DNA from 2 places in the Streptomyces asoensis genome. Region 2 is predicted to be linked to the other one. Evidence: riboswitches for the same ligand, from Rfam matches in the RefSeq annotation. Region 2 holds a riboswitch; the other holds the start of a gene.

Region 1 (7,432 bases), about 10 Mb from region 2:
CGCAGGCCGCTTCGACGGCTGCCCGGTGCTGGCCGGCGCGGCGGGCGGAATCCAGCTCGGGGGAGGAGATCAGCAGCAGCCGGTCGGCTCCCTCGAACGCCGTGCGCAGCGTCGCCGGGGCATCGTAGTCATCCAGGCGGACCTCGACCCCGCGAGCGGCGAGATCCGCGGCCCCGTCGGGATGACGCACCGCGGCCACGATGCGGTCGGCGGGGCGCCGGGCCAGCCGCCGGTCGATGACCAGCCGTCCGAAAGCCCCCGAAGCGGCCGACACGACAATCATGCACAACTCCCTCACCGCGTGGCAGCCGCCGCCGGCACGGCGGTTCGGGCCCTCCCGACCCGAATGTCCGGCCCGCCATCGGCGACCGCGAACCACACGTCAAAGCCTTTTCCGGCTCCACCCTCGCCTTCACCGACGCAGGGGTTGGGACTCGGGCTCAGCCCCCGGACCTAGGTCGGTGACCCGATGTGCGCGGGGCCGGAACATGCTTGGCTGCCGGCATGACCGAATTCACCGCGACCGAACGCGCGTACCTGGTGGCACAGCGGCTGGGGCGCCTCGCGACGGTCGATGCGTCGGGGCAGCCGCAGGCCAATCCCGTGGGGTTCTTCCTGCAAGAGGACGGCACGATCCTGATCGGCGGGTTCGCCATGGGACAGACGAAGAAGTGGCGCAACCTGCGCAAGAACCCGAAGGCCGCGCTCGTCGTGGACGACATCGTGAGCCTGCGGCCCTGGACGGTGCGCGGGGTGGACATCCGAGGGGACGCCGAACTCCTCATCGGCCCCCACGAGTTGGGCCCGCACTTCAGCGAGGAGGTGATCCGCATCCACCCGAGGCGGATCCACAGCTGGGGGCTCGAGGACTAGCCGGACCCACCTCTGCCGCTCCTGTCGGCTCCAGGCCCCCCCGCGGCAGGCGCAGGCACTGCTACAGGCCCGTGGCGGCGTCAGGCACGGGCCCGTGTGATGCTGGCGCAATGACCGATCAACACGAGGTGGTCATCGTCCGCCGGCCGGGCCAGGGACCTCCAGCGGACCGGCTGGCCGAGTTGTTGGCGGCCTACCACCTGCGGACTCAGGCCGAGAAAGGCGAGGCCGTCGCCGATGCGGACGCGCTGCCGGACCGCTACCGGACAGAAATCTCGGACCCGCGGGCCGCGTTCGCCGACGACACCGTGCTGATGGCTCTGAGCGGCGGCACAGCCGTGGGCTGCCTCGTGCTGACCGCCCCCGCCGACGGACACTCGGAGATCAAAAGACTCTGGACCGACCCGGCATTCCGGAGCCGGGGTATCGCGTCCGGCCTGATCGGCGCCGCCCTCGCGCATGCCGCGGAAAACGGCGTCGGCACGGTACGCCTGTCGGTGTGGAAATGGCGCACAAGCGCCATCGCCCTGTACGAGCGGCTCGGCTTCACCACCGCCGAATCATGGGAGACACGGGATCAACTGCTCTGCATGGAGCGCGCCGTGTGAGCGGCCACACCAACGCGTTGCCGCCGTTCACGCATGCCCCGTACACCCTGCCGGCACGGACCCTGCCCGGCCGGATGCGCGGCCGGCCCCGACCAGTCGGGCCACCGGGACGGCCGTCGGGCAACGCACCGGCCGGGCGTGGCCGCTCCCTCCGCCGTGCGTGCGCACCGAGCCGGACTTCACCGAACGAACCAGGAACCCGCCCGCGCCCAGACCCCGCAGCGCCTGACGCATCCGTACGCCCACGGCGCGGGAATGCCGCCACGCCCGGCCGCGTTGTCCAGGACGTGGTCGTGAGGGGGACAGTGTCCCCGGGCCTCACCTATTGCCTGCGGGGACGATCGTCCGGGCTGAAGCCCCGCAGAGCCTTTCGCCGCGCAGGCGACCGCCCCTTCACGACCGCACCCTTCGTCCCCGCCCCTGGCCCCGGCCCGAGCCGGCGGGCCCCGGCAAGTCGCCTTCCGGCGCCGGACATTGACCGGGGTGAGCAGGCTGCGCGTCTACTACAGTGCGGTGTGGGCCGTGACTGGCGCTGAGGTGGAGCACCACCGGGGAGCGGTCTGACGAGACGTCGTTGCCGTGCGCCTGGGCGAGTGGTCGGCCACACCCGGAGGCAACGATGTCCGCGACTCAGACGGCCCAGCTCATGGACGGCACCGGTCTTGCCGGACGCATCGTCGAAGAGGCTGCCGCCAGGGCGGCACAGATCTCACAGCACACGGGGACCAGCCCCTGCCTGGCGACGGTGCTGGTGGGGGAGGACCCCGCGTCGGTCACCTACGTCCGGATGAAACGGGCGCGGTGCGCGAAGGCGGGTATCCGGTCCCGGCACATCGCTCTGCCCGCCGCCACCACGACCGCCGAGCTGATCGACACCCTCGCCGGCCTGTCCGACGATCCGGACGTGCACGGCATCCTGCTCCAGCATCCCTGCGGCCCGCACATCGACGAGCGAGCGGCGTTCGAGGCCATCGCTCCGCACAAGGACGTCGACGGGGTCACGGCACATTCCTTCGCCGCCATGAGCTTCGGGCTGCCGGGCTTCGTGTCCTGCACCCCGGGCGGCATCATGCGACTGCTGGAGGCCTACGACGTCGACCTCACCGGCCGGCGTGCCGCCGTGGTGGGCCGCAGCGCGATCCTCGGCAAACCGGTGGGGATGCTCCTGCTCGCCCGGGACGCAACGGTGACCTACTGCCACTCCCGCACGGCGGACCTGCCGGACATCATCCGGGAAGCGGATGTCGTGGTGGCGGCCGTGGGACGGCCCCGGCTGATCCGGGGTGAGGACATCAAGCCCGGCGCGGTGGTGATCGACGCCGGCTACAACCGGGGCAACGTGGGCGACGTGGACTTCGACGCCGCCCTGACCCGAGCCCGCCTGATCACCCCGGTGCCCGGCGGCGTCGGCCCGATGACCATCGCCGTCCTGCTCGCCCAGACCGTCGACGCTGCCGCGGACCAACTCGGCATCGAGCACCACTGACCCTTTCCTCGGGCACGCGCTCTCACCCGCTCTCCCGTCATCGGCCAAAGCCGCCGGATCCCTAACCGGCGGCCGCAGCAGCCGAACGAGACGCCGACGACCGCGAAGCCGGGAGCCGGCGGCCGGCGGGGCACGGGCCGGCCGCCCGCGCCCCGTCCATGACGACCGCGGCCGCCTGACCATTTCCCTTTCTCAAGCACCTGCGTGCTCAGCGCCGGCAACCGGCCGAAGACCGGCCCCCTGCCGCCCTCCGCAGCCGCGAGGTCGCCCGGCCGCCCTGCACCGCAGACGCCGCCGCCCGCAGACTGTCCCTGCGCGCGCCCGGGGTATGGCCGGCCCCGGAGCCGGTGTGATGCAGGCCATAATTGCTGTCGGCCGATCTTGGAATGCGTGGGCATGCGCCACCGCTGCACTGCTTGTGGGCCTTCCCTGCCCTGGGGGGCGCACCGGGCAACGGTGGCCGGCGCGAATGGCCACAGGAGCAGGACACCTCGTGGTCCCGCCTGCTCCGCCACGATCCGGACCGCCGCCCGCGAAAGGTACTTCCGCTCCATGCCACTGGCCCTGCTGGCCCTTGCCCTCGTCGCGTTCGGTATCGGTACGACCGAGTTCGCCACGATGGGGCTGCTGCCCCAGATCGCCGACGGGGTCGGCGTGTCCGTGCCGCACGCCGGCAACATCGTCTCCGCCTACGCGCTCGGCGTCGTCGTCGGCGCCCCGCTCCTGACGGGCATCGGCGCGCGCATCGCCCACAAACGGCTTCTGCTCCTGCTGTCCGCTCTGTTCGTGATCGGCAACGTCGCGTCCGCCCTCGCTCCCGGCTTCGGCCTGCTGTTCGCCGCGCGTTTCCTGGCGGGCCTGCCCCACGGAGCGCTGTTCGGCGTGGGCGCTGTCGTGGCCTCCCGGCTGGTCGCCCCCGAACGAGCCGGGCGGGCCGTGTCGAGGATGTTCCTCGGACTCACCATCGCCAACATCATCGGTGTCCCGGCCGGCACGGCTCTCGGACAGCAACTGGGCTGGCGCTACGCCTACTGCGCCGTCGCCGTGATCGGCCTCGTCGCGCTGGCCGCGCTGGCCGCCTTCGTCCCCCACCAGCCCCGCAGCACCCAGGCCGGCATCCGGCACGAACTGCGCGCCATGGGCAACCGGCAGGTCGCCCTCGGCCTGGCCACCGCCGTCGTGGGATTCGGCGGCTTCTTCGCCGTCTACAGCTACCTGGTGCCGATCCTGACCCACCTGACGGGCTTCTCCGACTCCTCGACCACCTGGGTCCTCGCGCTCTACGGCGCCGGAATGACGCTGGGCACGCTCATCGCGGGCCCGCTGACCGACCGCGCCCTGCGCCCGACGCTGTACGGAGGGCTCGCCCTGCTCGGCGCGTCGCTCGTGACGTTCTACTTCACGGTCCACAGCCCCGTTCCCGCCCTGGTGACACTCGCCTTCATGGGCGCGATGGGCGCGCTGGTCACCACCCCCGTGCAGATGCTGCTCATGGCCAAGGCGAAGAACGCCCCGACGATGGCGGCGGCCTCCAACCACTCCGCCTTCAACCTGGCCAACGCCGGCGGCGCCTGGCTCGGCGGCCTGGCCATCTCGGCCGGCTGGGGCTGGGCCTCGCCCGCCCTGGTCGGCGCGACCCTCGCCGCCGCCGGCCTGGCCCTCGCCCTCCTCGCCGGCCTCACCGACCGCGGGACCGGGTCCTCCGAACTGATCACGTCATCGGCAGCGCAGACCCCGACCGAGGCCCGGCAGATCCCGACGGCCTGACAGCGTGTGCCCGGTGGCGCGGTACCGGGCCACGAGGCCGCAACGAGTCCCGGCCCACGGGGCCGTGAGGCAAGAGGCCCGGCCCCGGTTGCTTCCCACCGGGCCGAGCCGGTGGCCGGGGGCACCTCCAGAACGAGGAACAGCAAGCACATTCCCCTAAAGGGTGGTGCTCGAGAGGCTCCGGAAGCCGTCGCGGTACAGCTCACGGGCGGCCCGACGGAAGCCGGCAGACAGCTGTGCCGAAGTGCCTGCGGCACCGGAGCTTCGCGCCGGCCGGGAATGAGGCGGCCGGAGAGGTTGTTGCACAGCATGAACCTGACATGCTCCGGTCAATCCGGGGGGTGCGGGTGAAAGGAGGACCTCATGGCACGCAACAGCATGCGTCCTGTCGTCACGCTGAAGTCGACGGCCGGGACCGGCGTCACCTACGTGACGCGCAAGAACCGCAGCAACGACCCCGACCGGCTCGTCCTGCGCAAGTACGACCCGCTCGCCGAGAAGCACGTCGCCTTCCGCGAGGAACGCTGAACCACGCCCCCGCCCCGGGCAGACAGCCACAGGTAAGGAAACCCCATGAGGCCCCGCATCCATCCCGAATCCCGGCAGGTCGCCTTCCGTGACCGCGCCGCGAACGCCCTCTTCCTCACCCGCTCCACAGCGGCCTCGGCCCAGACGGTCGAGTGGGAGGACGGCAACACCTACCCGCTGATCGATGTCGACATCTCATCGGCGAGTCACCCGTTCTGCACCGGCACCTCGAGGGTCGTGGACACCGCTGGGCGGGTCGAGCGGTTCGAGCGTCGCTACGGCCGCGCGGCCCCGGCCCGGCCCTGACCGCGGGCCGTCGTCCCAACAGGAGGAAGCAGACCATGAAGGTACGTAAGTCCCTGCGTTCGCTGAAGTCCCGACCGGGGGCCCAGGTGGTCCGCCGCCGGGGCGTGGTCTTCGTCGTCAACAAGAAGAACCCCCGCCTCAAGGCCCGCCAGGGCTGACAGCGCCCGCCCGCCCGCCCGTCCAGCCGGCCGCCCGCCCGCCCGCCCGTCCGCCCGTCCGTCCAGCCGGCCGGCCGGGCCGCACTCCCGGGCGCAGCCGGGCCGACCGAGCCCGGGAGTTGCGTCCCGCGCGTCCCCGAGCCGAGCCGGGACGGGGGCCCGCCCGCCCCCGCCCGCCCGGCCGGCGGACGGCCGGGCGGGGGCGGGCGGGAATGCCGCTGTGGTGGCGGGTGTTGTGCAGGACGTGGTCGTGAGGGGGACAGTGTCCCCGGGCCTCACCTATTGCCTGCGGGGACGATCGTCCGGCTGAAGCCCCGCAGAGCCTTTCGCCGCGCAGGCGACCGCCCCTTCACGACCACGCTCCTTCGCCTACGGCTCCGGGCCGGCGTCCTCGCCGGCCCGGAGCCGCACCCGTATCCCCGCCGCTGCCGCGCGGCCGGTCCGCAGCACCCGAGCCGGCCCAGCCGGGCAGAACACGGCCTGCCCGCCTGCCTGCCAAAGTGCCGCCACCCCGTTTGGGAAGCCGACGGTGTACAGGAGAGTCGTTCGTGAGGCCGGGACTCTTCGCGGCCGCAGCTCGAGCAGCGGCAGCCCCCGATGCCCCTGCCGAGGAATCGGCGGCCGCGTGATCATCCACGGGCGACTCGCCGCGTGCTTACGGCTACCGGGCCCGGGGAAGTGATGATCTCCATGACGAGCGCGATGCAGAACTACGGTCTCCTCTGGACCGACCCGGACGGTACCCCGCAGGCGTCCGCCGGCAGGTACGACAAGCGGTCCGCAAAGCACCGCCGCACCGAACTGAAAGCCGTGGGCTGCACCCGTGTCGAGATCGTGCCGGTCAGACCCGGCGAAGTTCCCGAGCCGGTTTCCTGAGCCAGGCGGAGCAGACCGGGGCGGGACGGCCTCGGCACTCGTCCGGCTGCCTGCCGGCGTCCGCGCCGGCGGCCAAGGTGTCGAACACCTTGGCCGCCGCGGCTGTGCGAAGTTGCACAGGCGTCGACGATGCGAGCGCCGCCGGCGTCCTCGCCCGCTACGGGGCGGAACTCGACGAGACGATGGCCGCCTGCACCGGTTCTCCCCGGCTGACGGCGACAGGCGACGCGGTCCGGATCGAACTGCGCATGGACGAGCCGTACTCCACCACCGCACCGCACCCGCGCTCCGTCTGGCGTGACCGGCACACGGACTACGGCCGGCTGCGCAGCCCTGATCCGCGACCGTACCTGCCGGGCCGGCCGGCCGGCAGGCGAACTCCTCGTACGGAGGCCGTTCGGCCGGCCGGCCGCGAACCCGCCGTGCAGCGCCGGCCCGTTGAGGGACTGGTTCGGACGGTGTTCCGGGCTCCGACCCGACCCGACCGGACCTGTCCGCCACCTGGTGGCCCTGCTGCCTTCGCACGGCCCCTGGTCCTGTCCGAGGAACTCGAGCGGCTTTCCCGCATTGCGCCTGCCGGAGAGCCCGGAACCGTCAGCGAACGTGCTACGGCAAGCGCGTGGATCCGCCGCCGCCCGTACGGAAGTACGGCTGCGGGGCATCGGTGCCAGGCACAGGGTGATCATTCCGGTGAGGATCAGCGCGCAGCCGGCCCACGCCGAGGGCGAGAGGCGCTCATGGAGGAGGAGCACGCCGATCAGGGCCGCGGCCACGGGCTCGGCGAGGCTGAGCGTCCCGGCCGTGGTGGCCCGCACCCGGCTGAGGCCCAT
Region 2 (7,432 bases):
GCCTCGTGGCCCGGTACCGCGCCACCGGGCACACGCTGTCAGGCCGTCGGGATCTGCCGGGCCTCGGTCGGGGTCTGCGCTGCCGATGACGTGATCAGTTCGGAGGACCCGGTCCCGCGGTCGGTGAGGCCGGCGAGGAGGGCGAGGGCCAGGCCGGCGGCGGCGAGGGTCGCGCCGACCAGGGCGGGCGAGGCCCAGCCCCAGCCGGCCGAGATGGCCAGGCCGCCGAGCCAGGCGCCGCCGGCGTTGGCCAGGTTGAAGGCGGAGTGGTTGGAGGCCGCCGCCATCGTCGGGGCGTTCTTCGCCTTGGCCATGAGCAGCATCTGCACGGGGGTGGTGACCAGCGCGCCCATCGCGCCCATGAAGGCGAGTGTCACCAGGGCGGGAACGGGGCTGTGGACCGTGAAGTAGAACGTCACGAGCGACGCGCCGAGCAGGGCGAGCCCTCCGTACAGCGTCGGGCGCAGGGCGCGGTCGGTCAGCGGGCCCGCGATGAGCGTGCCCAGCGTCATTCCGGCGCCGTAGAGCGCGAGGACCCAGGTGGTCGAGGAGTCGGAGAAGCCCGTCAGGTGGGTCAGGATCGGCACCAGGTAGCTGTAGACGGCGAAGAAGCCGCCGAATCCCACGACGGCGGTGGCCAGGCCGAGGGCGACCTGCCGGTTGCCCATGGCGCGCAGTTCGTGCCGGATGCCGGCCTGGGTGCTGCGGGGCTGGTGGGGGACGAAGGCGGCCAGCGCGGCCAGCGCGACGAGGCCGATCACGGCGACGGCGCAGTAGGCGTAGCGCCAGCCCAGTTGCTGTCCGAGAGCCGTGCCGGCCGGGACACCGATGATGTTGGCGATGGTGAGTCCGAGGAACATCCTCGACACGGCCCGCCCGGCTCGTTCGGGGGCGACCAGCCGGGAGGCCACGACAGCGCCCACGCCGAACAGCGCTCCGTGGGGCAGGCCCGCCAGGAAACGCGCGGCGAACAGCAGGCCGAAGCCGGGAGCGAGGGCGGACGCGACGTTGCCGATCACGAACAGAGCGGACAGCAGGAGCAGAAGCCGTTTGTGGGCGATGCGCGCGCCGATGCCCGTCAGGAGCGGGGCGCCGACGACGACGCCGAGCGCGTAGGCGGAGACGATGTTGCCGGCGTGCGGCACGGACACGCCGACCCCGTCGGCGATCTGGGGCAGCAGCCCCATCGTGGCGAACTCGGTCGTACCGATACCGAACGCGACGAGGGCAAGGGCCAGCAGGGCCAGTGGCATGGAGCGGAAGTACCTTTCGCGGGCGGCGGTCCGGATCGTGGCGGAGCAGGCGGGACCACGAGGTGTCCTGCTCCTGTGGCCATTCGCGCCGGCCACCGTTGCCCGGTGCGCCCCCCAGGGCAGGGAAGGCCCACAAGCAGTGCAGCGGTGGCGCATGCCCACGCATTCCAAGATCGGCCGACAGCAATTATGGCCTGCATCACACCGGCTCCGGGGCCGGCCATACCCCGGGCGCGCGCAGGGACAGTCTGCGGGCGGCGGCGTCTGCGGTGCAGGGCGGCCGGGCGACCTCGCGGCTGCGGAGGGCGGCAGGGGGCCGGTCTTCGGCCGGTTGCCGGCGCTGAGCACGCAGGTGCTTGAGAAAGGGAAATGGTCAGGCGGCCGCGGTCGTCATGGACGGGGCGCGGGCGGCCGGCCCGTGCCCCGCCGGCCGCCGGCTCCCGGCTTCGCGGTCGTCGGCGTCTCGTTCGGCTGCTGCGGCCGCCGGTTAGGGATCCGGCGGCTTTGGCCGATGACGGGAGAGCGGGTGAGAGCGCGTGCCCGAGGAAAGGGTCAGTGGTGCTCGATGCCGAGTTGGTCCGCGGCAGCGTCGACGGTCTGGGCGAGCAGGACGGCGATGGTCATCGGGCCGACGCCGCCGGGCACCGGGGTGATCAGGCGGGCTCGGGTCAGGGCGGCGTCGAAGTCCACGTCGCCCACGTTGCCCCGGTTGTAGCCGGCGTCGATCACCACCGCGCCGGGCTTGATGTCCTCACCCCGGATCAGCCGGGGCCGTCCCACGGCCGCCACCACGACATCCGCTTCCCGGATGATGTCCGGCAGGTCCGCCGTGCGGGAGTGGCAGTAGGTCACCGTTGCGTCCCGGGCGAGCAGGAGCATCCCCACCGGTTTGCCGAGGATCGCGCTGCGGCCCACCACGGCGGCACGCCGGCCGGTGAGGTCGACGTCGTAGGCCTCCAGCAGTCGCATGATGCCGCCCGGGGTGCAGGACACGAAGCCCGGCAGCCCGAAGCTCATGGCGGCGAAGGAATGTGCCGTGACCCCGTCGACGTCCTTGTGCGGAGCGATGGCCTCGAACGCCGCTCGCTCGTCGATGTGCGGGCCGCAGGGATGCTGGAGCAGGATGCCGTGCACGTCCGGATCGTCGGACAGGCCGGCGAGGGTGTCGATCAGCTCGGCGGTCGTGGTGGCGGCGGGCAGAGCGATGTGCCGGGACCGGATACCCGCCTTCGCGCACCGCGCCCGTTTCATCCGGACGTAGGTGACCGACGCGGGGTCCTCCCCCACCAGCACCGTCGCCAGGCAGGGGCTGGTCCCCGTGTGCTGTGAGATCTGTGCCGCCCTGGCGGCAGCCTCTTCGACGATGCGTCCGGCAAGACCGGTGCCGTCCATGAGCTGGGCCGTCTGAGTCGCGGACATCGTTGCCTCCGGGTGTGGCCGACCACTCGCCCAGGCGCACGGCAACGACGTCTCGTCAGACCGCTCCCCGGTGGTGCTCCACCTCAGCGCCAGTCACGGCCCACACCGCACTGTAGTAGACGCGCAGCCTGCTCACCCCGGTCAATGTCCGGCGCCGGAAGGCGACTTGCCGGGGCCCGCCGGCTCGGGCCGGGGCCAGGGGCGGGGACGAAGGGTGCGGTCGTGAAGGGGCGGTCGCCTGCGCGGCGAAAGGCTCTGCGGGGCTTCAGCCCGGACGATCGTCCCCGCAGGCAATAGGTGAGGCCCGGGGACACTGTCCCCCTCACGACCACGTCCTGGACAACGCGGCCGGGCGTGGCGGCATTCCCGCGCCGTGGGCGTACGGATGCGTCAGGCGCTGCGGGGTCTGGGCGCGGGCGGGTTCCTGGTTCGTTCGGTGAAGTCCGGCTCGGTGCGCACGCACGGCGGAGGGAGCGGCCACGCCCGGCCGGTGCGTTGCCCGACGGCCGTCCCGGTGGCCCGACTGGTCGGGGCCGGCCGCGCATCCGGCCGGGCAGGGTCCGTGCCGGCAGGGTGTACGGGGCATGCGTGAACGGCGGCAACGCGTTGGTGTGGCCGCTCACACGGCGCGCTCCATGCAGAGCAGTTGATCCCGTGTCTCCCATGATTCGGCGGTGGTGAAGCCGAGCCGCTCGTACAGGGCGATGGCGCTTGTGCGCCATTTCCACACCGACAGGCGTACCGTGCCGACGCCGTTTTCCGCGGCATGCGCGAGGGCGGCGCCGATCAGGCCGGACGCGATACCCCGGCTCCGGAATGCCGGGTCGGTCCAGAGTCTTTTGATCTCCGAGTGTCCGTCGGCGGGGGCGGTCAGCACGAGGCAGCCCACGGCTGTGCCGCCGCTCAGAGCCATCAGCACGGTGTCGTCGGCGAACGCGGCCCGCGGGTCCGAGATTTCTGTCCGGTAGCGGTCCGGCAGCGCGTCCGCATCGGCGACGGCCTCGCCTTTCTCGGCCTGAGTCCGCAGGTGGTAGGCCGCCAACAACTCGGCCAGCCGGTCCGCTGGAGGTCCCTGGCCCGGCCGGCGGACGATGACCACCTCGTGTTGATCGGTCATTGCGCCAGCATCACACGGGCCCGTGCCTGACGCCGCCACGGGCCTGTAGCAGTGCCTGCGCCTGCCGCGGGGGGGCCTGGAGCCGACAGGAGCGGCAGAGGTGGGTCCGGCTAGTCCTCGAGCCCCCAGCTGTGGATCCGCCTCGGGTGGATGCGGATCACCTCCTCGCTGAAGTGCGGGCCCAACTCGTGGGGGCCGATGAGGAGTTCGGCGTCCCCTCGGATGTCCACCCCGCGCACCGTCCAGGGCCGCAGGCTCACGATGTCGTCCACGACGAGCGCGGCCTTCGGGTTCTTGCGCAGGTTGCGCCACTTCTTCGTCTGTCCCATGGCGAACCCGCCGATCAGGATCGTGCCGTCCTCTTGCAGGAAGAACCCCACGGGATTGGCCTGCGGCTGCCCCGACGCATCGACCGTCGCGAGGCGCCCCAGCCGCTGTGCCACCAGGTACGCGCGTTCGGTCGCGGTGAATTCGGTCATGCCGGCAGCCAAGCATGTTCCGGCCCCGCGCACATCGGGTCACCGACCTAGGTCCGGGGGCTGAGCCCGAGTCCCAACCCCTGCGTCGGTGAAGGCGAGGGTGGAGCCGGAAAAGGCTTTGACGTGTGGTTCGCGGTCGCCGATGGCGGGCCGGACATTCGGGTCGGGAGGGCCCGAACCGCCGTGCCGGCGGCGGCTGCCACGCGGTGAGGGAGTTGTGCATGATTGTCGTGTCGGCCGCTTCGGGGGCTTTCGGACGGCTGGTCATCGACCGGCGGCTGGCCCGGCGCCCCGCCGACCGCATCGTGGCCGCGGTGCGTCATCCCGACGGGGCCGCGGATCTCGCCGCTCGCGGGGTCGAGGTCCGCCTGGATGACTACGATGCCCCGGCGACGCTGCGCACGGCGTTCGAGGGAGCCGACCGGCTGCTGCTGATCTCCTCCCCCGAGCTGGATTCCGCCCGCCGCGCCGGCCAGCACCGGGCAGCCGTCGAAGCGGCCTGCGACGCCGGGGTTGGACGAACACCAAGTGTGCGCGCAGGTTGTATACGACTGTTCGACGGCTTGCCGTGTCCATGTTCTCCCTCGCCCTGGTGGTGAGCGCCGGATACCTCGCCAGTCTCCTGCTGCGTATCGACGGTGTTCCCAGCCAGCAGGTGCTCGTCAGTGCCGTGCTCGTCTTCGGTGTGCCCGTCTCCGGCTATCCGGAGCAGCGCGTTCTGGAGAACCTGGTCGGGATCGCGGTGGTCATTCTCCTCGGCCCCCTGCTGTGGCCTCCCGACCCTTGCCGTCTCCTGTCCGGCCGGCTCGACGTCTACCGCGACCGCCTCGACCATCTGCTGAAGGAGCTGGGCCGCCGTCCCGGCCGGGCCCCGCTTCGGCAGGGGGCGGGGCAGACGGAGGGTCTGTGGCAGCAGCCCCATGACCTCGGGCGGGATCTGGAGCGGGCCCGGCAGGCGCTGCGCTGGAGTGTGACGCACCGTCGGTCGGCCGCCGCGCTCGACGAGGTCGGACACCGTATCCACCTGGCCGAACGCACCGCGGCTCCCTTGCACTGTCTCACCGCACAGCTGCATACCGCGGGCGGGCTGCCGGCGGCCGGCCCCTCGGACGCTCACGCCTCGGACGCGAACGCCTCTGCCGGTCACGGCCCGCTGCTGGACGCCGTGCGGCACGCACTGGTCCGCGCGCTGGACGGCGCCGATCCCGCAGAGCCGATCGCCCGGGCCCGGGCGATCGGCGGACAGGACGGGCTCGCCCGGAGCGGCCGGCACGACAGCCTGCTGCGCGGCATCCTGCTGCTCGTCCTCGACCGACTCGACGACTACCGCGAAGCGCACTTCACCGGCCAGTGACCGGCCGGCGGAGCGGCGGCAGCACAAGGGCCGGGTGCCGGCCGGTCTCGAGGCGGAGCCGGCCAGGCGTGAGGGGTGTGCGCAGGACAGGACAGGACAGGGGACGTGACTGCGCAAGCCGGGTTCGGTGGCGTTCCCCTGGGAGGCCGGCCGGGCCGGGCCGGGCCGGGCCCCGCTGGTTCGGCCCACGAGCCGGGGAGGGGCGCCCTCACACCACGGTTACGGCAGGCGCTCCCCCGCGCAGACCAGGCGGGCGACCTCACGGAGTTTGATGTTGTTCTCCTGCGAGTAGCGGCGCAGCACGTCGAAGGCCTGTTCTTCGGTGATGTGGTGGTGGCCCATGAGGATGCCCATGGCCTCGCCGATGGCGTGCCGGGTGGCGATGGCCTGTTCCATCTGGGCGTGGGTGCGGGCGCTGGAGAAGGCGACCGCGGCGTGGGAGGCGAGCAGCCAGCCGGCCGTCTCACTGGCCTGGCCGAACGCGCCGGGCTTGCGGGAGTACAGGTTCAGCGCGCCGAGGTCCTCGTCCTCGGTGAACAGCAGGAAGCCCATCATGCTGCCCACGCCGAGCGAGTGGGCCCTGGGGGCGTAGGCGGGCCAGCGCTGCCGCTCGCCGGTGAGGTCGGCGATGCGGAAGACCCGCTCTCCGCGCGCGCTGTGGGCGGCGTCGAAGCAGGGGCCCTCGCCGAGCCGTTCCTGGAGCTGGTCGCTGTCGACGACCAGTGGGTCGGTGGGCGCGAGGGTCTCCACCTTCGCGGCGTGCAGTACGAGAACGCCGGCCGCGTCACAGCCGTCGACCAGCTCGGTGGCCGATGCCGTGATCCGCTCCAGCGTGGCACCGACCGAATCCTGCGCCAGCAGATCACGCGCCATCGAGGCCATCTCCTGCGCGAACCGACCCCAGTCCACTCCGACTCCCGTCCATCGCCCGCCTGGACAAGCCTCATACCCAGCCTTTCACGCAACCTGCACAGCGGTGCCGGTGAGTGATGCGCCGGACAGGACACGCACGGACACGGCCGGATCGATCGACACGGATCGACGGCTGTGCGCGCCAGGCTCCGACTAGCCCGGAAGGGTTAAATCCAACATCTCGTCAGAGATAAATCCGGGGTCCAGCCCTGCTAGTGTCCGGGAGCGAGGAGGTGCCCCGTGGCGACCCAGGAAGAGCTGTTCGCGTCGGTGGACGCGCTGCTGGAGGAGGAGCCCCAGCTGCCCCTCCCGGCGGAGCGGGCCCGGCTGCGCGAGGAGGCCGGCATCACCCAGGCCCGGCTGGCGCAGGTGCTGAAGACGACGCCCCAGACGGTGAAGAACTGGGAGAACGGCAGGACGGAACCGCGCCCGCCGCGACTGGAGGCCTACCAGCGGCTGTTGGAGGGCTGGGCGGCCAAGTACCCGAAGAGGGCCCCTGCCGTTCCGGCCGCGCCCGCCGCACCCGCACCCGCACCCGCACCCGCACCCGCACCCGCCGCAGCTTCGGCTGCGGTCCCGGTCCCGGTCCCGGAGACGTTCACCGGCACCCCGCAGGAGGCGGCCCCCGCGGCCGAGGCCCCAGCACCGGCGGCCCAGGCACCGGCCCCAGCACCGGCTGCGGCTGCGGCTGCGGCCGTCGTCGCGCCCCCGGAGCCGCCCGCCCGGCGTCTTCCGCATCGGTTCCACCCCGGGCCTGGCGAAGGTCGAGGGCGTGCAGGAGATGGCGTGGGCGGTCGACCTGATGGAGCAGGGCCACAACCCCGCCCGGCACATCAAGGGCGACGGCCACGACGCCGCGTACGACGAAGGGGAATGACAGGCCGTGGGAGACATCGAC

Evidence for each region. A riboswitch is a leader RNA that binds a small molecule or an ion and turns the genes downstream of it on or off. The one in region 2 is predicted to bind ZMP and ZTP.
Region 1: linked by a shared signal. The riboswitch ahead of G9272_RS44465 (bifunctional 5,10-methylenetetrahydrofolate dehydrogenase/5,10-methenyltetrahydrofolate cyclohydrolase) and the one ahead of G9272_RS00170 (bifunctional 5,10-methylenetetrahydrofolate dehydrogenase/5,10-methenyltetrahydrofolate cyclohydrolase) in region 2 are both predicted to bind ZMP and ZTP.

The regions. Positions count from the first base shown of each region.
Region 1 covers NZ_CP049838.1:10,005,811-10,013,242, forward strand. The annotation lists gene G9272_RS44450 (NAD(P)H-binding protein) at 1-283, opposite strand, end outside; gene G9272_RS44455 (PPOX class F420-dependent oxidoreductase) at 505-873, shown strand; gene G9272_RS44460 (GNAT family N-acetyltransferase) at 984-1,481, shown strand; ZMP/ZTP riboswitch at 1,994-2,079, shown strand; gene G9272_RS44465 (bifunctional 5,10-methylenetetrahydrofolate dehydrogenase/5,10-methenyltetrahydrofolate cyclohydrolase) at 2,101-2,967, shown strand; gene G9272_RS44470 (MFS transporter) at 3,520-4,734, shown strand; gene rpmG (50S ribosomal protein L33) at 5,098-5,262, shown strand; gene G9272_RS44480 (type B 50S ribosomal protein L31) at 5,308-5,568, shown strand; gene ykgO (type B 50S ribosomal protein L36) at 5,604-5,726, shown strand; gene G9272_RS44490 (DMT family transporter) at 6,437-7,432, opposite strand, start outside.
Region 2 covers NZ_CP049838.1:33,719-41,150, forward strand. The annotation lists gene G9272_RS00165 (MFS transporter) at 39-1,253, opposite strand; gene G9272_RS00170 (bifunctional 5,10-methylenetetrahydrofolate dehydrogenase/5,10-methenyltetrahydrofolate cyclohydrolase) at 1,806-2,672, opposite strand; ZMP/ZTP riboswitch at 2,694-2,779, opposite strand; gene G9272_RS00175 (GNAT family N-acetyltransferase) at 3,292-3,789, opposite strand; gene G9272_RS00180 (PPOX class F420-dependent oxidoreductase) at 3,900-4,268, opposite strand; gene G9272_RS00185 (NAD(P)H-binding protein) at 4,490-4,867, shown strand; gene G9272_RS00190 (hypothetical protein) at 4,837-5,622, shown strand; gene G9272_RS00195 (GAF and ANTAR domain-containing protein) at 5,842-6,531, opposite strand; partial or broken gene G9272_RS00200 (helix-turn-helix domain-containing protein) at 6,805-6,984, shown strand; gene tpg (telomere-protecting terminal protein Tpg) at 7,418-7,432, shown strand, end outside.